DNA from 4 places in the Chitinophaga sp. 01L420 genome. Region 4 is predicted to be linked to each of the others. Evidence: riboswitches for the same ligand, from Rfam matches in the RefSeq annotation. Region 4 holds a riboswitch; each other region holds the start of a gene.
The links. A riboswitch is a leader RNA that binds a small molecule or an ion and turns the genes downstream of it on or off. The one in region 4 is predicted to bind cobalamin.

Region 1 (5,761 bases), on a different contig from region 4:
CGCAGCAAAACCAGTACTTCGCCCGTTTATCGCTTGCCCTCTCCAGGGGACAACAACAAAACGATGTGCTCATACTGGAGCCTACTACCAGCGCCTGGATGTATTTTAATTACGACAGATCCAATCCGCGAATCACAGCAATTGGCAACCAGTTCCAGGCATTCATTACACGCATGGAAAAAGCACAGACAGAATATGACCTGGGCTCTGAAAATATTATCCGGGATCATGGCAAAATATTGCAGGATCAATTCATAATAGGAGAACGCGCCTATCGTACCGTCATCATTCCACCGGGCATGGAAAACCTCGACAACAGCACCTTTCAGCTATTGCAACAATATACCACAGGTGGTGGAAAGGTACTGGTGTTTGAAAAGCTGCAATATATTGATGGCGCATCCAATGCCGCCCTTGACAAATGGTTGCAGCAACCAACAGTTACGCATATACAGGAACTGAACCAATCGGTGATACAACAATATATTCCTTCTCCCGTGATCAGTTTTCCGGAGATAGATACCACACAGGGTGATCTTTATCATCATCGCCGCCGCATGGATGACGGACAACTGTTATTCCTCTCTAATGCCAGTATACATGAAAATGCCAGCGGACAGGTGCGGATAAAAGGCAAAGATGTTGTACTGATGGACCTGCACACCGGCCGCATACTGGATTATCCTGCTACCGCAGATAACGGCTATCTCACTATTCACTACGACCTGCCGCCAGCCGGCAGTATGCTGTTATTTGCGGGAGACCAACCCATGCATAACGGCACCGCCTACACGGCGCCCTGGACCGGTACACCGGTAAAAGCCACCCCGCTCAGTATTCAGCGCCTTTTGCCCAATGTACTCAATATCGATTTCTGCGACCTCCACATCGGCGACAGCACCTACAACGATATACATGTGCTGAAAGCAGCAGACCTTACGTTCAAACATTACGGATTCCATAATGGCAATCCCTGGAATACCTCCGTACAATACAAACGAAACATCGTACAGCGGGATACTTTTCCTGCCGGTAGCAAGGTGAACGCCGTGTATCATTTCACCATCAACGATGCAGACAGAAGTCATATGCAGGCAGTAGTAGAAAGACCGGACATATGGAAAGTAAAGCTGAACGGGAAACTGCTGGCACCTGTAAAAGGCCGCTGGTGGCTGGACAAAGACTTTGCTGTGTACGACATCAGCAATAGTAAACCCGGAGAAAACCAACTGGAAATAATCGCTGCTCCCATGCGTGTTTTTGCAGAGATAGAACCGGTATATATCATCGGAAATTTCAACCTGGCACCCGTGGCTAAAGGCTGGGAAATTGCTAAAGCCGCCCCGCTTTCGCTCGGCAGCTGGCGGAACATGGGCATGCCATTGTATGGTCACAGTGTAGCCTATACGAAACATTTCCGCGGCTCAGCCGGTACCAACTACCAGGTAAGACTAAAAGAATGGAAAGGCACTGCTGCTGCTATAAAAGTAAATGGTAAAGCCGCAGGGGTCATAGATATTCCTCCTTATACCGCCGACATTTCTTCGTATATGCGGGAGGGTGATAACACTGTGGAAGTGACCATCACCGGTAGTTTAAAAAACACGCTCGGGCCGCATCACAATAACCCTCAACCAGGAATAGTGTCGCCCTGGCATTTCGGGAATGTGAAACAGCATCCCCCCGGAAATGCCTATGACACCTATGACTACGGTATGATGACTGACTTTGACATTGAACAACGTGCCCGGCACTAAATAACGGAAGGATATGGTAAATATTAAAGTGGGATTATTTGGAATTGGCCTCGCTACCTACTGGTCGCAGTTTGAAGGATTAAAGGAAAGACTGGAATCCTATCAGCTCCAAATAGCGAGGCAGCTGGAAAGTGATACCGTTACGGTACTGGATGCAGGCCTGGTAGACTCTGTAGAAAACGCCAGAGCAGCAGCAACACTTTTTAAAACCAACGATGTCAGCATCATCTTTTTATATGTATCTACTTATGCACTATCAGCCACTGTATTGCCAGTAGTGCAAAAAGCCAAAGTACCCGTAGTGATCCTCAACCTGCAACCGGTGGCCGCCATCGATTACGAGTGGTTCAACGGATTAGGCGACAGGGGCCTCATGACCGGTGAATGGCTCGCCAACTGCCAGGCATGCGCTGTTCCGGAAATCGCCAACGTATTTAACCGCGCCGGCATTCCTTTTTACCAGGTAACCGGCACACTGGACGATGCGGAAGCATGGCAGGAAATAGCCGACTGGAAAGAAGCTGCTGCAGTAGCCGCCGGCATGCGGAACAACCGTCTGGGTGTGTTAGGCCACTACTATAACGGTATGCTGGACATCTATTCCGACCTTACCCTGCAGGCAACCACCTTTGGCGGACATATCCAACATCTTGAAATGTGCGACCTCGCCGCCTTTCACCAACAGGTAACACCCACCGAAATAGAACATAAAATACAACAGATCCACCAGGAAATGGAAGTACTGGAGGAATGTCCGCCGCAGGAGATTGTACGCGCCGCTCATACTGCGGTAGCCCTGGATAAGATGGTAGCACATCATCAGCTCGGCTCCCTCTGCTACTACTACGAAGGCACTCCCGATGGTGAATATGAAGATCTCATTGCTTCCGTTATCACCGGCAACTCCTTACTCACCGCTCACCAGGTACCGGTAGCGGGTGAATATGAAGTGAAGAATGCACAGGCCATGAAGATCCTCGACCTTTTCCAGGCGGGTGGCTCCTTCACAGAATTCTACGGTCTGGATTTTAATGCCGGCATTATCCTCATGGGACATGATGGTCCCGGTCACCTGGCAATTGCCGAAGGCCGCCCCCTGCTGAAACCATTAGGCGTATACCATGGCAAACCCGGTAAGGGCTTGTCTATTGAGATGAAAGTAAAACATGGCCCGGTCACTTTACTATCTGTAGTAGAAACCCACGACGGCAAATTAAAATTGCTGGTGGCACAAGGCGATTCGGTACCGGGCCCTATTTTGAAGATCGGTAATACCAATAGCCGGTACCGGTTTTCACTGGATGTAAAAACATTTGTCAACAACTGGAGTAAAGAAGGCCCCGCGCATCACTGCGCCATTGGCATCGGGCATATAGCCGGTAAGATTGAAAAGCTGGGAAATATACTGGACATTGCTACCGTAAAGGTATGCTAACGAAGCAGATACCACCCCTCGCCCCCTTTCGTTTTGAATCAACAGAATAATAGCCTACTTTTGCTCCGTTATGGTTTATCCATGTCCACTCCGGACATGAATAATTAAAAGGGAACATGGGTGAAAATCCCGGACAGTCCCRCTGCTGTAAGTCTCATACAATGCTAAGGCAACACCACTCAAGGCCACTGTTGATCATTCAATGGGAAGGTCGCCGAAAGCAGAGATAAGTCAGAATACCTGCCATACAACTGATTTTTGAGCTTTCGTGGAATGAAGCTTAGGGATAAATGCAAGCTATAGGATGTTCCTGTACACGTGCGCTTTCCTAATTATTTTTTCTCCTGTCGAAGGCTGTTGATGGAATATTAACAGGTTTAAAATTATGCGTTTCACTGAACAAGCCTGTTCACTGACTAAGGTATGCTTGTATGTGATGATCTTCATCATCTGGCCGGCAACAACCATTAAAGCACAGCAGGCAGATACGATTACCACCAAAGATCTCCGGGAGGTGTCCGTCACCGCTTCGCGGACAGGCAAAGAAATAAGCCCCGGGCAAAAATTGCAGGCAAAAGAACTCAACAGACTGGGCAGCCATTCTGTGGCAGATGCGCTCCGCTTCTTCTCCGGCGTGCAGATCAAAGATTACGGTGGCATAGGAGGCCTGCAAACAGTGGATATCCGCAGTATGGGATCCAACCATACCGGTGTATTCTATGATGGCATTGAACTCGGCAACGCCCAAAACGGACAGGTAGATCTGGGTAAATTTTCCCTGGACAACATGGAAGAAATCGCCCTGTATAACGGACAAAAAAGTAACATCTTTCAACCGGCCAAAGACTTCGGATCTGCCGGCTCCATTTATCTGACTTCTCTCAAACCTAAATTCGCTCCAGGTGAAAAAACACATGTGAGAGCGACTGTTAAAACAGGCTCCTTTGGCCTGTTCAACCCTTCCCTGCTCTGGCAACAAAAAATCAACGACAAAATATCCGCCTCCTTCAGCAGCGAGTGGACCAGCGCTACCGGCCGTTATAAATACAGTTATGCCAAATTCGACTCACTCAAAAATCTGGCTTACGACACCAGCGCCTATCGCAAAAACGGCGATGTCAACGCTGTACGGATAGAAGGCGGGCTCAATGGCGTTATGAAAGGCGGCGAATGGAGTACCAAAATATATTATTATAATGCTGAAAGAGGATTACCCGGCTTTATTGTCAACAATGTATTCGGGCATATTGACCGCCTTTGGGATCGCAACCTGTTCATCCAATCTTCTTTCCGTAAAGAAATTACCAAACGTTACAGCATCCTGCTCAATGCCAAATATGCATATGACTATACGCATTATCTGGCCCTCGATACCGCACAGTTTCGGGCAAACAATCATTACCGCCAATACGAAATGTATTTTTCTATGGCGCAGCAGTATGCACTGACTAGCTGGTGGACCGTCTCTCTTTCCAGCGATTTTCAATGGAATAAACTGGATGCCGACCTGAGAGAATTCAGCTATCCTACCAGGTACACCACCCTCGTAGCAGGTGCTTCTGCTGTCAACTTTAAGCGATTCAGTGCGCAGGCCAGCCTGTTGGGAACTTTTGTGAGTGAAACTGTAAAACTAAACGCCGCGGCACCTTATCAGCAGAAATTTACCCCTGCTGTATTTGTTTCCTGGCAACCATTACCAACACCCGATATACGCCTGCGTGCCTTTTATAAACGCATCTTCCGCATGCCTACGTTCAACGATCTCTATTATACCGAAATCGGTAACCGCTTTCTGCAACCAGAGTTCGCCACACAATATGATGCAGGCGTCACCTGGAATAAATCGTTCATTGGTAAATGGTTTACACAAGCCGGCGTAGAAGTGGATGGATACTATAACGAGATAACCGACAAGATTGTAGCCATACCCGGACAAAATCAATTTGCATGGACCATGATGAACCTGGGCAAAGTAAAAATTAATGGCCTCGATGTAAAAGCAAATGCAGGCTGGCGCATCAAACAGCAACTGAATATGCTGTTAAGAGCCACCTATACTTTCCAACAGGCATTGGATTATACCAATCCAACAAAGACGTTCTATCGTCAGCAGATTGCCTACATTCCCCGTCATAGCGGCTCACTCATACTGGGCGCCGATTTTAAAAACTGGGAAGCCAACTACAGCTTTATTTATACAGGAGAAAGATATAACGGCAAGGATAATATACCGGAAAACTATGTACAACCATGGTATACCAGCGACTTATCCCTTGGCAAACAATTCAACTATAAACGTACCCACGTTCACGTAACTGCACAGGTAAATAACCTGGCCAACCAGTTCTATGAAGTGGTGCAAAGCTACCCGATGCCGGGTAGAAATTACCGCTTCATTTTAGCGGTCAATATTTAATCTGAAATGCCATGATGAAACAATTAAAGAATACATGTTTACTGGTTGCAGCCATTGGTATGATCAACAGTGGTTGCAGAAAAGACGCCACCATTGTACCGCCGGTACTCACGCCTGTTACCACACCAGATCCTAATGCACCCTACGTTGGCA
Region 2 (5,761 bases), on a different contig from region 4:
GATGTTAGCTTTGCCACCTTTCTCCAGCAAGGCTTCATCCGCCAGGATGTTGAGCCCTGTTTGCTTGTTGATTTCCCGGAATACATCTTTGGCGGTGGCATTTTTGAGCGACAGGTTTACCACCTGGTTCTGTGATTTTGCCGCGTTCACCTGCATACCGGTGGCGAGACAAAGCAGGGTCAGTAGTTTACCGACCTTTAGGTGTTTGGTTGAACGCCGGCTCCTATCATACCGGGTACAGGCAACAGTGCTTGATTGCATACTTGTGCTGAGTTTTGATTAGATAAATGATTTGGTTGTTCTATCGACTTTATTCAGTGCTACGTTGGCTTATCCGCCTGCTATTGGTTGATTTGACTATTCACCCGGAAACGGAGGTGTTGTTCACTATTTTATTCATCACCTCTGACAATCAGTTTTTTTCCTTCTATTTTATATGAAATATTATTTGCATCCAACATTTTCAATACATTGACCAGGCTGCTGCTGCGGCTGATCATACCAAAGAATTTTCTTGGTTTTACTTTGCCTTCGTATACGATTTCCAGATCGTACCAATGGGAGAATTGTCGCAATACGGTGGTCAGGTCTGCGCTCTCGAACCGGAAGTAGCCTTCTTTCCAGGCTACAATTTCGTCTGTGTTGATGCCGGCCACCCGTTTTAAAGTTCCATTGGCGCTTACCTGCGACTGTTCTCCCGGAGCCAGTTGCATACTGCCTTTGTCACTGTTTATTTTTACGGCTCCTTCCAGCAGTGTGGTGTTGATAGTGGCTTCGTCTGCGTAGGAGTTGATATTAAAGTGTGTGCCCAGTACGTCTACTGTGATTTGTTTTACCTGGATGCGGAAAGGTTTATGTGCATCGTGGGCAATTTCAAAGTAGGCTTCTCCGGTGAGTGCAATTTTGCGCTCGTTGCCTGCAAATGTGGCGGGGAAACGGATGGATGATGAGGCATTGAGCCATATTTTGCTTCCATCGGCAAGTACCAGCGGATAGGTTTCGCCAGCAGCGGTGGTGAGGGTATTATAGAGTGGGGCGCTGGCTTCGCCGTTTGTTTTTTCGTATACCAGTTGTCCGTTTTTTGTCCGGATGGTAGTGCTGCCCTGTTGTGCCAGTTGTTGCATGCCTTTCTGGTCGAGTACAATTTTTTCTCCATTGGCCAGGGTGAGTACCGCTTTGTGGCTGTTTGTGGTAGTTTTCGTTTGTACCACCGTAGGGATGGCTGGTTGGGATATGTGTCGCTGCTGCAGCAGGAGATATCCTGCCGGAATAGCCATACCAACCAGGATCGCTGCTGCTGCCGCGAGTTTGAATCTACCGGTATTTTTCCGGGGCTGGTGGATAGGAATAACGGGAGATGCCTGTATGTGTTTTAGCAGCTCTTTCCTGACCCTTTCGCCCGGATCGGCAGGTGATAATGCTTTTTCTGGCTTAACCTGCCGGAATGCGGTCTGTAATTCATTTAACAGGGTGCGGTTGGAAATGTCCTGCCGCAGATAGTCCATCAGCTCAATGGCTTCCGTTGGAGTACATATCCGTTGTTGCCATCGGAGGAGCAATTGTTGGTAATAAGCTTCGTTTCTTTCTGTGGACATGTATATACTATCCCGGAAACGACAGGTAGGGTGGGTGGAGGTGAAAATTTTTTTTCAGCGGGGCTGGGGTCCAGCATCATACTGGATAAAAAGAAGACCGGGAGCAGGCCGTCACTATTGGTATAGAAGAAAAACCGGATGCTTTTCATGGCGAGGACCATATGTTCTTTGACGGTATTCCGGGAAATGCCTAATTCCTGCGCTACCTCTTCATAGCTTTTGCTTTCTTCGCGACATAGCCTGAACACTTTTTGCCGTTGAGGAGGGAGTTGACGGATTGCCTGGTGCAATAACGCTTCATATTCCTTCCATATCAGTTTGGTATCTGCATCTTCTGTTTGCCGTTGTAATTCCTGCATGACCTGCAGGCGGAGTGCTTCGTCGGCGGTTATTTTCTTTAATGATTTAAAGACATGATTACGGGTAATACGGTATAAGTAGCCGCTAAAGGACAGTTCAGGATTGATCCGCTCCCTTATCTCCCAAATCTTTATGAATACTTCCTGTAGTGCGTCTTCCGCAAATTCCGGAACATTGATAAAGTGGAGTATGTAGGTATAAAGTGAGGGGTAGTATTGGTTGTATAATGTTATGTAAGCTTCTGCATCCCCTTGCTGCAGTTTCTTCAACAGAACAGCTTCTTCATTGCCCACTGGATTCGTTATTTAATGCTAAAATAAGAATTTGGCAATAAAATGCCATCGTTTTTTTCTTATGTCAGTAAAAGAAGAAAACGATGGCATGTTGCGGCTAGGCAAACAGTGCTGCATATTCCTGTATAAAGTGGTCAAAATTGCGGGGCGCATGACCTGTCACCTGCTGCACTGCCGGTGAGATGGCGGCTGCTTCTCCGCGGGCATAGTGGGCATAATCTTCGATCAGGCCTTCTGCCTGCCACAAGGGGAATCCTACCTGTAACAAGGCCTGGAGTAACTGATCCGATGAAACATTGACATAGCTGATGGTACGTCCCAGGGCGATAGACAGTTTGGTTGCCAATTCCTGGTGTGTGAGGGATTCGGGCCCGGTAATATCATATATTTTGCCTGCATGGCCGGGAGTGGAGAGTGCGAAGGCTGCTATTTCGGCAATATCCCGGATGTCTACCAGGCTAATCGGCGCCTCTCCGGCGGTGGCGAAAAACTTCCCCTGTTGTATGATGGGATCCCGGAAGCCCAGCAGTCCCTGCATAAATAAATTAGGTCGCAGGAAAGTGTAGTCAATACCGGATTCGCGGATCTTTTGTTCCACGGCAGCATGATACCGGAGAAAACGTACCGGCGATTGCGGTGCGGCATGCAACTGGGAGAGTTTTACAATATGTTGTACTCCGGCATGGCTTGCAACGTCTACGAAATCACTTTGTAACTTTTCGGCTTGCTCAGAAGAGTTCGTGAGGAGGAAAGCTTTTTCTATTCCCTGTAAAGCCCTGGCTACGCTGTCGGGATTATTAAAATCTCCGATCACGGCTTCTGCTCCCGGTAACGCGTGGAGTGCGCGGGCCTGATCGTCTGTAGTTCTTACCATGGCACGAAAAGGAATTCCTTGTGCGGATAACTGTTTGGCCAGTGTTGTACCAATGTTGCCGGTGGCGCCTGTAATCAGGATGTTAGCTTGTTTCATTTTTTGTTCGTTTTATGATGTAAAACTCACTTTTTGTTATTGCGCCACATTGTAAGAAAACGAAATCCCGCTGTAAAACGGCCGGGAACTTAAATTTGATAGTTGCCGGGATTTATTATCTTCGCCCCCGGTTCTTTACGTATTACAATCGAAGCAAGTAATGGTTCCCGCTGAAAAGCGGGATTAAAAGGGAACTGTGTGTAAATCACAGGCTGTCCCGCAACTGTAAGTTTTGCGCAGATAATTTATCTGCAACTGGTAAACAATATACCACTGTTCCGTTGGAGGAATGGGAAGGTGTTTAACAGTGAAACGAGCCAGGAGACCTGCCTTTATTTCACTTTGACACTGCTTTCGGGGATTGAAGCAGGTCAGGTTTTGGTATGTAGTAATTTTTCAAGAACAGGTATGACAGATGGACGCTTTTTAAAAGGTCCGTCTACCAATGCTGTATTGCATCCGGGATCATGCCTGTCAGCAACAATTACGTACTATCTTCTCCTCTCTTACACTTTCTCCTGTTAAAGCATTGCTATGGTATGTACAAGAGCGTGAACATCATGTATCACCTTTTAAACAATCAGCAATGATTATCCACAACTTAGGCTATCCGAGGATAGGTAGCCAGCGTGAATTGAAGAAGGCCTGCGAAAGCTACTGGACAGGCAGCATTACTATTTCTGCTCTACAGGAAGTTGCCGCCGGCATCCGGTTGCAAAACTGGGAACTGCAAAAGCAGGCGGGGATCGACTGGATTCCCTGTAACGATTTTTCCTATTATGACCAGGTACTGGATACCTCGCTGATGATGGGCGCTATACCAGCCAGATACCAGACCCTCACTGCAAAACAGTTATCTGAAACAGACCTGTTGTTTGCGATGGCCAGAGGTTATCAGCGGGATGGAGATGATATCACCGCCATGGAAATGACGAAATGGTTTGATACCAACTACCACTATATTGTTCCTGAATTTACCGCCAGCCAGGACTTCCACCTGTTTTCCCGCAAAGTGGTGGACCAGTTCCTGGAAGCAAAGAATGCAGGCTATGCTGCCAAGCCGGTATTACTGGGCCCCGTTTCCTTCCTGTTACTGGGTAAAGAAAAAGAAGCAGGATTTAACCGGTTATCATTGATAGATAAATTGCTGCCGGTGTACCTGGAAATATTTGACCTTTTAACTAAGGCAGGAGCCACCGTGGTACAACTGGATGAGCCCTGCTTATCACTCAATCTTTCTGCGGAAGCATTGCAGGTACTTACCGATTCATATGCGCAAATACATGCTGCCTTCCCGCAGTTGCATATTGTGCTGGCTTCCTACTTTGAATGTTATGGCCAGCACCTGCCGGCAATACTGGCATTGCCGGTGCAGACGCTGCACCTGGACCTGGTACGTTGTCCATCGCAACTGGAAGATGTATTGCAGACAAGGATCGCCAACAGCAAATTGCAACTCTCTCTGGGGGTAGTTGATGGCAGAAATATCTGGAAGAATGACTACACAAAATCATTAGCATTTATACATAGGGCTATTAAAGTTTTAGGGGAAGACAGCATCGCCATTGCACCTTCCTGCTCGCTCTTACATGTTCCTTGTGATCTGGATTACGAAACAGCGATATCTCCCGAAATAAAAAACTGGATGGCCTTCGCCAAACAAAAGCTGCAGGAATTAAAGGAGCTGCGGGATATTGTAAAAGGAAATACAGCACTACTGGCTGCCAATGAGGACGCGATTCGCAACCGTGCAGCATCAGGGCTTATTCACCGTAAAGCCGTAAAAGACAGGGTCGCAGCATTTACATTGAGTGATGCCAGCAGGAAAAGTGCCTTTACGGTTCGTCAGGCCATACAGCAGGAGCAGTTTGGCCTGCCATTATTCCCGACCACTACCATTGGCTCCTTCCCACAAACGGATGATATCCGGCAGTTAAGAGCAAGATTGAAAAAAGGAGAACTGACAGTAGCACAATATGATGCCGCCATAGAAAAGGCAACCATAGAAGTGATCCGCTGGCAGGAAGAAATTGGCCTGGATGTACTCGTGCACGGCGAATTTGAGCGCAACGACATGGTGGAGTATTTTGGCGAACAGTTAGATGGATTCCTGTTTACTAAAAATGGCTGGGTACAGAGTTATGGCAGCCGTTGTGTAAAACCACCGGTTATTTTTGGTGATGTAAGCCGTCCTGCAGACATGACGGTGCGTTGGAGCAGCTTTGCACAAGCCAATACCGACAAGTTGATGAAAGGTATGCTCACCGGTCCTGTTACTATTTTACAATGGTCTTTTGTGAGAGATGACCAGCCAAGATCCACTACCGCCAACCAGATTGCCTGGGCTATTCGTGATGAAGTGGTGGCACTGGAAAATGCAGGTATTAAAGTGATACAGATCGATGAACCAGCCATCCGGGAAGGGTTACCCTTACGCCGGGAAAACTGGGCAGCATACCTGGAATGGGCAGTACAGGCGTTCCGTATTGCTGCCAGTGGCGTGAAAGACGAAACACAAATTCATACGCATATGTGCTACAGTG
Region 3 (3,585 bases), on a different contig from region 4:
TGCCATACTTACGTCTGAAACGGGGAAGCCATTGCAACAGGCCCGCAATGAAATTAATGGCGCCAGAACACGCATACAATGGATGCTGGAGAATGCAGAAAAATACCTGGCAGATGAATGGGTCACCAATACCGATACACTCAAGGAAAAAATATCCTACGAGCCACTGGGCGTTATCTGTAATATTTCTGCCTGGAATTATCCTTATCTCGTAGGCGTAAATGTGTTTATCCCCGCGTTGTTAGCCGGCAATGCCGTATTATACAAACCTTCTGAATACGCCACGCTGACAGCCATTGAAATAGATAACTTACTGAAGAAAGCGGGCGTGGAGGAAAATGCCTTCAAAGTTGGTATCGGCGGCAAATATGCAGGTGAACATCTGTTGGGTTTAAGATTTGATGGCTTCTTTTTTACCGGCTCCTATAAAACCGGCAAATACATCTATGAAAAAGTAGCGAAGAAAATGGTGCCTTGCCAGCTGGAACTGGGCGGCAAAGATCCACTCTACGTGGCAGACGACATCACCGACATTGCCGCGGTAGCTGAAGCCACCGCTGATGGTGCCTTTTATAACAACGGACAAAGCTGTTGTGCAGTAGAACGTATATACGTACACGAAAATGTATACGATGAATACGTGGCGGCCTTTGTAAAAGCAGTGCGCTCCTGGAAGCTGGGTTTACCTACAGACGATGGTGTATACTTCGGCGCCTTAACAAGGTATGAACAACTGGAAGTACTGGAAGAACAAGTGAAAGATGCCAAAGCAAACGGCGCTACGGTATTACTTGGTGGCAAACGTATTGTGCATGATGGGAATTTCTTTGAACCCACCATTATCGTAGATGTCAATAACAAGATGAAGGTGATGCAGGAAGAAAGCTTTGGCCCAATCATCGGCATCATGAAAGTAAAGACCGACAAAGAAGCCATACAATTCATGAATGATACGGACTACGGACTCACCGCTTCCGTATATTCCAGCAGCCAGGAGAGAGCCGAAACCATTCTCTCGCAGGTAAACAGTGGCACCGGCTACTGGAACTGTTGCGACAGGGTTACAGCAGGATTACCCTGGGCCGGCAGAAAACATTCCGGCATCGGCGCTACCCTATCACATCAGGGCTTACGTGCTTTTACAAAAACAAAATCGTGGCAGATGAAGGGCTGATTATTTTTTCACCACCACGTAACAACCATCCAGCGCATGTTTGTCGGAGGTATCGAATCCGACTGTCAGCAGCTGGAAAGGTAGTTGCTGGGTGGTAGAAAAAATTAAGTAGTGCTTAAAAGATTAATAAAATGTTGTCGGCGACAACACTGGAAAAGATGCCTTGATATTTTTCGATAGTGATGCTACGCACTACCTCCTTCTTTCATTTTGGATTTTACTAATACTTCACGTACGTTTGCATCCACAATTGGTTCCGCCTGCGGGCGGATTAAAAGGGAATCCGGTGCAATACCGGAGCTATCCCCGTAGCTGTGATCCTGCATTCATTTTTGAATGAATTGATTTTCCGGATACTCCATACCACTGTCTGCATGTCCGCAGATGGGAAGGTTCCCGGAAAAGCAGGAGAGCCAGAAGACCTGCCAGATGTCATCAATCATTCAGCGCTTTCGGGTGAAAGGCCAGGAATGTAAGCCTAACGGCATATATTCTATTGTGTAAATATTATTTACCCCTGGGCGCATTATGCAGGTGTGATATCACCGGCTTTTGAGTTTTGTTTTTTTCCGGATCCAATATCCGGACAGGGAAAAGTATGTCATCATTCCAAATATCTATTATATGAAAAAACAGTTATTATCCTCCTTGTTGGTAGCGTTTGCCTTGTTGGTGGCTTCCTGTAAAAAAGAAGATGCACTGCAGTCATCACAGTTACAAAAGTTGGACGCCAATAACAAAACCGGCGTTACAACATCATTGATTACCGGTAAATATGCAAATGGTTTCTTTATTGCCAATGAAGGATGGTTCGGTCATGGCACCGGCGACCTGCACTTCTATTCGTATAGTGGTGACAGTTTGGTGCAGGACGTATATCACCTGGAAAACCCAACCGGTGCATTAGGTGGACCTTCCAACACATTGCAGTTTGCTACCTTCTTCAACAATAAGCTGTACATCGTAGTAAAAGCCGGTGGACCGCTGGTGGTAACAGATGGTGGCAGCATGGTAGAAACCGGTCGTATCACTACCTTGCCGGGTAACGATGGGCATGCCTTCCTGGGTGTTGATGCCACACACGGATTGCTGAGTGCCAGCGATGGTGTATACCCTATTACACTGCCATCTCTGGCAGTAGGCACTAAAATCAGTGGGGTTGCTGGTTATACCGGTGACATGCTTAAAATTGGCAGTTATGTTTTTGTATTATCTCAAACAGATGGTATCGTAGCCCTGAATAGCAGCACTTATGCTGTAGTGAAAAAGTTCGGCGCTGCTAACCTTGCTTTTGCCGCAGGTAAAGATGGAGCGGTATATGCGACCAATTCAGATTCACTGATTCGCATTGTTCCGTCTACCCTGGCGCGTACTGCGATCAAACTGCCGTTTACCGTGCCTTCTCCGTGGGGAGCATGGCGCCATGCGGGTATTACTGCCTCTACACAGGACAGTGCTATTTTCATTGTGCGCAACAACGGTTTTGCCGGTGGTACACAATTATACCGTTACGTAATTGGCAACGCCGCTTCATTAACTACGCCATTTATCACGCTGCCAACGGGTCAGTATTTCTATGGTGCAGGAGCAGCATATAATAAGGAAAAGAATGAACTGGTAGTGACTACGCTGAACGGATCATTCACCGGTAGTATCAACCGGGTGCTGATTTATGATGCCACCACTACTACCCTGAAAAAAACGCTGACCTACAACGGATGGTATTTCCCGGCTATGCCAGTGTTTCACGAATAAAGAGCCCTAAAATAAAAAGATACCCCGTTTGCCAATGGCAGGCGGGGTATTTTTTATCCCGATACTTCACTAGGATATTCAAGATTTTCTGGTTACTTTAATACGATATTTTTTCCACGTATTTCACTCTTAAACCATTGTTAAATGAGCGTTAAACTCACTCAGGTATCCACGTTTTTTTGTGCCCTGCTATTGCTATTATGTTTAGGCGGTAGCAAAGTTGTTGCCCAGGTAGGACCCGTTAGTATTTCTGGACCCACTACTGTGACTCCCGGCAGCGTTGGCATCTATTCACTGGTACCCACTGTTAGCGGCAGCACGTACGTAGCCTGGAACGTTACCGGGGATGGACAGATTATTTCTGCACCACCCAATACCGGTCTGGAAGGTTATGGCATCAACACCTGCTATGTCACCTGGGGACCCAACATTCAAACCGTTTATCTGACGGTAACGCTGGCCCGGAATACTCCGATACAGCAGTACACGCTGCGGATAACACGGGGAACGGGACTGAATGGTGCAGATAGTTATGAGGTAGTGAAGCAGGTACCAGCTGCGGAAAAAATAGCGGAGTCCAGGGAAACACCGTTAAAACGGTAAGGGCGGAAATTTTCAACGTATATCCATTGGTGTTGTTATGCGGCGTCAATGGA
Region 4 (4,420 bases):
AATATTGACCATTGGGAATCGTGATGAATGGCGTTGCAAAAGAAGCCTCGTTGCCGGCAGTGTATTTATATATTTTGGTTCCACTGTATTCCAGCGTACCACCAATACCAGGTCCGTCTTTACGTTCAGCAATGAATACTTCGTTACCGGATCTGCTGGTAGCGATACCGCCTGAATGCCATGACCATAAAGCCCAGGGGTTGGTTACTTTAAATGGTACGGGGGTTTCAGTCACAGCGAGACTAACAGGGTCAATACGTAACAGTGCGGAATCACCTGCCGCCCACACCGCGCCATCTTTGGTACGGGCAAAGCCTATAGTACCCTTGGGATATTTCTTTACGATACTGTAGTCTGATGTTTTTAATATAACGATACCATCATTTTGTGTAAGTACAAATACATAGTCTCCGGCTACCATCATATCACCAGCAGATGAATTAATGCCATCTATCTTAGTCCCTATGGTCGGACCAGTGAGGTTTACACGGTATACGCCATCTACTGCACTTAACAAACCTCTTGTATCATCTATTCCTGTAAAGGCATGACCTTCCTCCTGCGGAAGATGATCTACCCTGCCTGTTTCTTTCATGGTATATGCATCGGCTACCACCAGTGGACCACCTACTTTTACAGACATATACACCTTACCTTTATGGATGGTGGCAAACTGCAGTGTTGCACTGGTTGGGCCAAAATCTTTACCGGGATTTTCTGTTTTAAATACATCTTTAGCAATCTTATTACTATCATAACTATAATAGAATAAGTCGCCGGAAGTAGTTCCATACTGTCCTTCCTGTACTACCAAAAAGCCGTTTTCATACTTACCCCACACCTTTACCTGGTAGATCGCGGAGTCTGAAGCACCGGCATTGCTGGCTGTAAATACGATATGGTAATCCCCCCGGGCACTTGCCGTGAAAGTATATACCGAATCATTTCCGACTGCATTTCCATTTATTTTCCAACTGAAGGTCGCGCCAACGGGATTGTTTATCCTGGGATGATAAGAAAGCGTAGCGCCAATATGTATAGAATCTGCACCTCCGGTTTTGTCCACACCGGGACCGGGAATGGTGTCGTCATTTTTTTTACATGACATTGCCAGTGCTAAAATAGAAACTACAAAGAAAGTACTTCCCGAAAATCGCATGTTTATATATTTGATTGATGATTAAGCTACAGTTGTTTCAATTATGCATGTAATGCTTTGGGGTAGCGGTATTTCAGCATTTCAAAAGAACCAAAGAATACCGTTGAATAAAAAAGATTTGCCACGAGCATATTCTTTAAAAATGGTAAAGCGAGGTAATAACATTGCAACAAACCTGCAAGGTTGTACGTATAGGGTTTACCGGTAGTAATATTAATACCATGATTAATCCATACCCCGAAATCAGAAACGATCCAATGTATCAATCCGGCAGACAAAGCGGAAAGAAGTATGCGGAGAGGCGTTACTTTTTTGATGATCATTCTGCCTGCTGTTACCATGAGTGCAAAGGCGGCATAGTTCCATGCCCAGCCACTATAAAGCAATCCTGTAGCATATTCCGGATATATCACGTGAGATATGATGATATCGCTGATGAATAATGTTAGAATAGGAAAGGCATACGACTTGAAAAGATTACTGAAATAGGCGCCTGCAAAAAGGGCCATAGCGCCAATCGGTGTAAAGTTTGGATAGGGCATCAGATTACCCGCACCTAATACACGTATGAGGCCAGCACCTAAAATAAAAACAAGTAAAACAAGAAAACGTGGGTCAATTTTTTTATCAGTCATTGTTAATCGTTATTATAAAGGGAATAGGGATGCTGCATGAAGAAATCAAATGATCTCTCACGAAAGAAAACATACATGCTATAAGTGATGACATGCGCTATCAGGCACAGTCAATCAGATACAAAAATTCTTTTTTACCAAAATAAAAAACCGGAACACCGGGAAAAATACATCCATGTTCTTCACCCGAAAACATGATATATAGTTGCAAAGGGCAGGTCTTCTGGCTTTCCTGCTTTTTCGGTCGCCTTCCCGTTCCAGATAAGCGGAACAGTGGCAAGGAGGAATTAACTCCGAAAAAACGATACCTGTGGTCACACAGGCAGCAGGATTTACAGCTACGGGGATAGCTCCGGTTTTACACCGGATTCCCTTTTAATATTCTTGCATACATGCTAGAATAACCAGTTGCAGGCGCAAATTAATGAAAGCAGATGGTTTCTCCAAATTACGAATTACGAATTACGAATTACGAATTACGAATTACGAATTACGAATTACGAATTACGAATTACGAATTACGAATTGGTGAGTAGATAGTAAACGCGAAGATCAACATCGCTTATATCTACTCACCAATTCGTAATTCGTAATTCGTAATTCGTAATTCTACAAACTATATCGCAACCCTAACTGCATTTGCCAGCGCGAGGTCAACGGATCGATGGAGTAAGGCTTACCCGGATCCTTGAACTGGTAAAGCGGATACCCCTGCGAACTACGTGCAGGAATATACGGTTGCAAGCCGATACTGGCGGTCGAGTTATAGGTGTTGGGCGAAAAATAACTCCATCCCCATTCCTTGTTGAGCAGATTGGTGAAGTTCATGATGTCTACAGAAAACATAATAGTATGGCGGTCTTTCAATGGTTTCTCTTTAAAAAGCGTAAGTTCCTGTGAAAGGTGCAGATCAGCATTTACATTCCAGGGAGTTCTTCCGGTATTACGTTCTGTAAAATCGCCTCTGCGTGAACTTAAATATTTGTTGTTGTCAATGAAATGATCGAAAGCGGCTGCCTGCACCTGCGCAGTACTGATAATTGTATTTCCATCTGCCGCATATTGCGTAGCAAAGAAATTGATCGTTTCACCTTTTGCCGGTATATATGCCAGCGCGATCTGCTGCGGTGTATTTTGCGGCGTATAGTTAACGAATCCATAGGTAAACGGACTGCCTGATTGCGCCGAAAAGAAAATCGAAATCACACTGCGCCACCTGTCGGACCAGCGACGGTCGTATCCTGTCATAGCAATGATCCGATGCCTGATATCGAAGTTGGATAAAGACAGCGCAGGATCATTAGGATTCAGCGCCTGGTTCAGTTGCCAGTTCGATTCCATAGAATTCCGGATACCGTTGGAGATATCTTTCGATTTTCCATAGGTATAAGCAGCGGTGAAATGAAAGCCATTAGTAAATCTGCGACTTATTTTGGCCGTAAGACTGTATCTGAAACCTTTGTCAGTATTAGTAAGCAGGTATCCATTTGCCAACCGCGGATCAACGCTGCCTCCATATATCGGCTGCTTTCTCAAATGCTGTGCGGTGTCATATGCATAGTAGGAAGGATTATCTTTCAGATTGATTTGTATAAACCTTACATCTTTGATCGTTTTGGTATAGATACCCTCCAACGAATAATTGAATCCATGCTGATCGGTATAGTCCACTGCAAGACTGCTTCTCATGACAGCAGGCATCACGAAATTGTTGTCTATTACATCGATCTGTGTTTGTCCGGCATTGGGATCATTCACTACCCGGCCTTGCTGATGAGCAAAGGCGGCAATTCCATCATACGGACTGCTTTCCGGCCGCAGTAAAGGATCGGTGCCCGGTTGGAAAGGATTAGGCGGAACACCATTTGTTCGCAGATCGATGGACCCAAAGGAATTGCCGGTATTATAATAGGCGTATCCCAGCCATGCCAAAGGAATACGGCCCGTGAAAACACCTACTCCTCCCCTCAGTATCAGCGTGCGGCTTTCATTCAGGTCGGCCCTGAAACCAATCCGCGGCGATATCTGCGGTTGTGATAAATATTTCTGATTGATGTCACTCATAGGCGTGTAGGTATACGTGGTTCCGAAATACGGATCACGAAAAGCCTCCTTGGTACGGTTACTCAACGGCGCTTTACCCGGAATATTCGCCCAATCTATTCTAACACCCGGCATCACTTTAAATCGCGGCGAAACCCTGATTTCATCCTGCACATAGGCACTGAGGAAATTAACTTTAAAACTGGCCGGTGGATGGTTATACAGGTAGTCGCGGTTATTGTTGAAGTAATTAAAATTTCCCTGTACTCTTTGTGGGTTGTTGGACAGGAAGTCTTCAATGCTTTGATAGGTTACCCTGCCATTCCAACTGTTCACAAATCCATATCCGATATTATAAAACTCATTATGCGTACCAGCCGTGAGCGTATGTTTACCCATTCTAACGGTTACATTATCTGTAAACTCAAAGGTCTTTTGTCGCAGATTAAAAATAGAAGCTTCCCGGTCGGTGCCAAAGAAGATGGTCGTTCCCGGTGTGCGTCCTACAATCTGCACCTGTGGAAAATCTGCCCTGCTATTGGGTTCGCGATAATCGTGAATATCGGTATAACCGATAATGAGG

Region 1: it holds a riboswitch for cobalamin, as region 4 does, so the genes downstream of both, AC1DP6_RS24595 (TonB-dependent receptor) here and AC1DP6_RS12970 (DUF6580 family putative transport protein) in region 4, are expected to answer to the same signal.
Region 2: it holds a riboswitch for cobalamin, as region 4 does, so the genes downstream of both, metE (5-methyltetrahydropteroyltriglutamate--homocysteine S-methyltransferase) here and AC1DP6_RS12970 (DUF6580 family putative transport protein) in region 4, are expected to answer to the same signal.
Region 3: it holds a riboswitch for cobalamin, as region 4 does, so the genes downstream of both, AC1DP6_RS16510 (DUF5074 domain-containing protein) here and AC1DP6_RS12970 (DUF6580 family putative transport protein) in region 4, are expected to answer to the same signal.

Annotation. Positions count from the first base shown of each region.
Region 1 covers NZ_JBFTSK010000030.1:101,432-107,192, forward strand. Annotated here, with positions in the region: gene AC1DP6_RS24585 (glycosyl hydrolase) at 1-1,757, shown strand, start outside; gene AC1DP6_RS24590 (arabinose isomerase) at 1,771-3,192, shown strand; cobalamin riboswitch at 3,247-3,454, shown strand; gene AC1DP6_RS24595 (TonB-dependent receptor) at 3,578-5,608, shown strand; gene AC1DP6_RS24600 (YncE family protein) at 5,620-5,761, shown strand, end outside.
Region 2 covers NZ_JBFTSK010000030.1:111,290-117,050, reverse strand. Annotated here, with positions in the region: gene AC1DP6_RS24645 (TonB-dependent receptor) at 1-261, opposite strand, end outside; gene AC1DP6_RS24640 (FecR family protein) at 393-1,595, opposite strand; gene AC1DP6_RS24635 (RNA polymerase sigma factor) at 1,505-2,248, opposite strand; gene AC1DP6_RS24630 (SDR family oxidoreductase) at 2,346-3,218, opposite strand; cobalamin riboswitch at 3,363-3,566, shown strand; gene metE (5-methyltetrahydropteroyltriglutamate--homocysteine S-methyltransferase) at 3,664-5,761, shown strand, end outside.
Region 3 covers NZ_JBFTSK010000015.1:112,305-115,889, reverse strand. Annotated here, with positions in the region: gene AC1DP6_RS16515 (aldehyde dehydrogenase family protein) at 1-1,174, shown strand, start outside; cobalamin riboswitch at 1,409-1,618, shown strand; gene AC1DP6_RS16510 (DUF5074 domain-containing protein) at 1,799-2,929, shown strand; gene AC1DP6_RS16505 (hypothetical protein) at 3,074-3,532, shown strand.
Region 4 covers NZ_JBFTSK010000011.1:15,740-20,159, reverse strand. Annotated here, with positions in the region: gene AC1DP6_RS12975 (DUF5074 domain-containing protein) at 1-1,159, opposite strand, end outside; gene AC1DP6_RS12970 (DUF6580 family putative transport protein) at 1,201-1,794, opposite strand; cobalamin riboswitch at 1,991-2,218, opposite strand; gene AC1DP6_RS12965 (TonB-dependent receptor) at 2,404-4,420, opposite strand, start outside.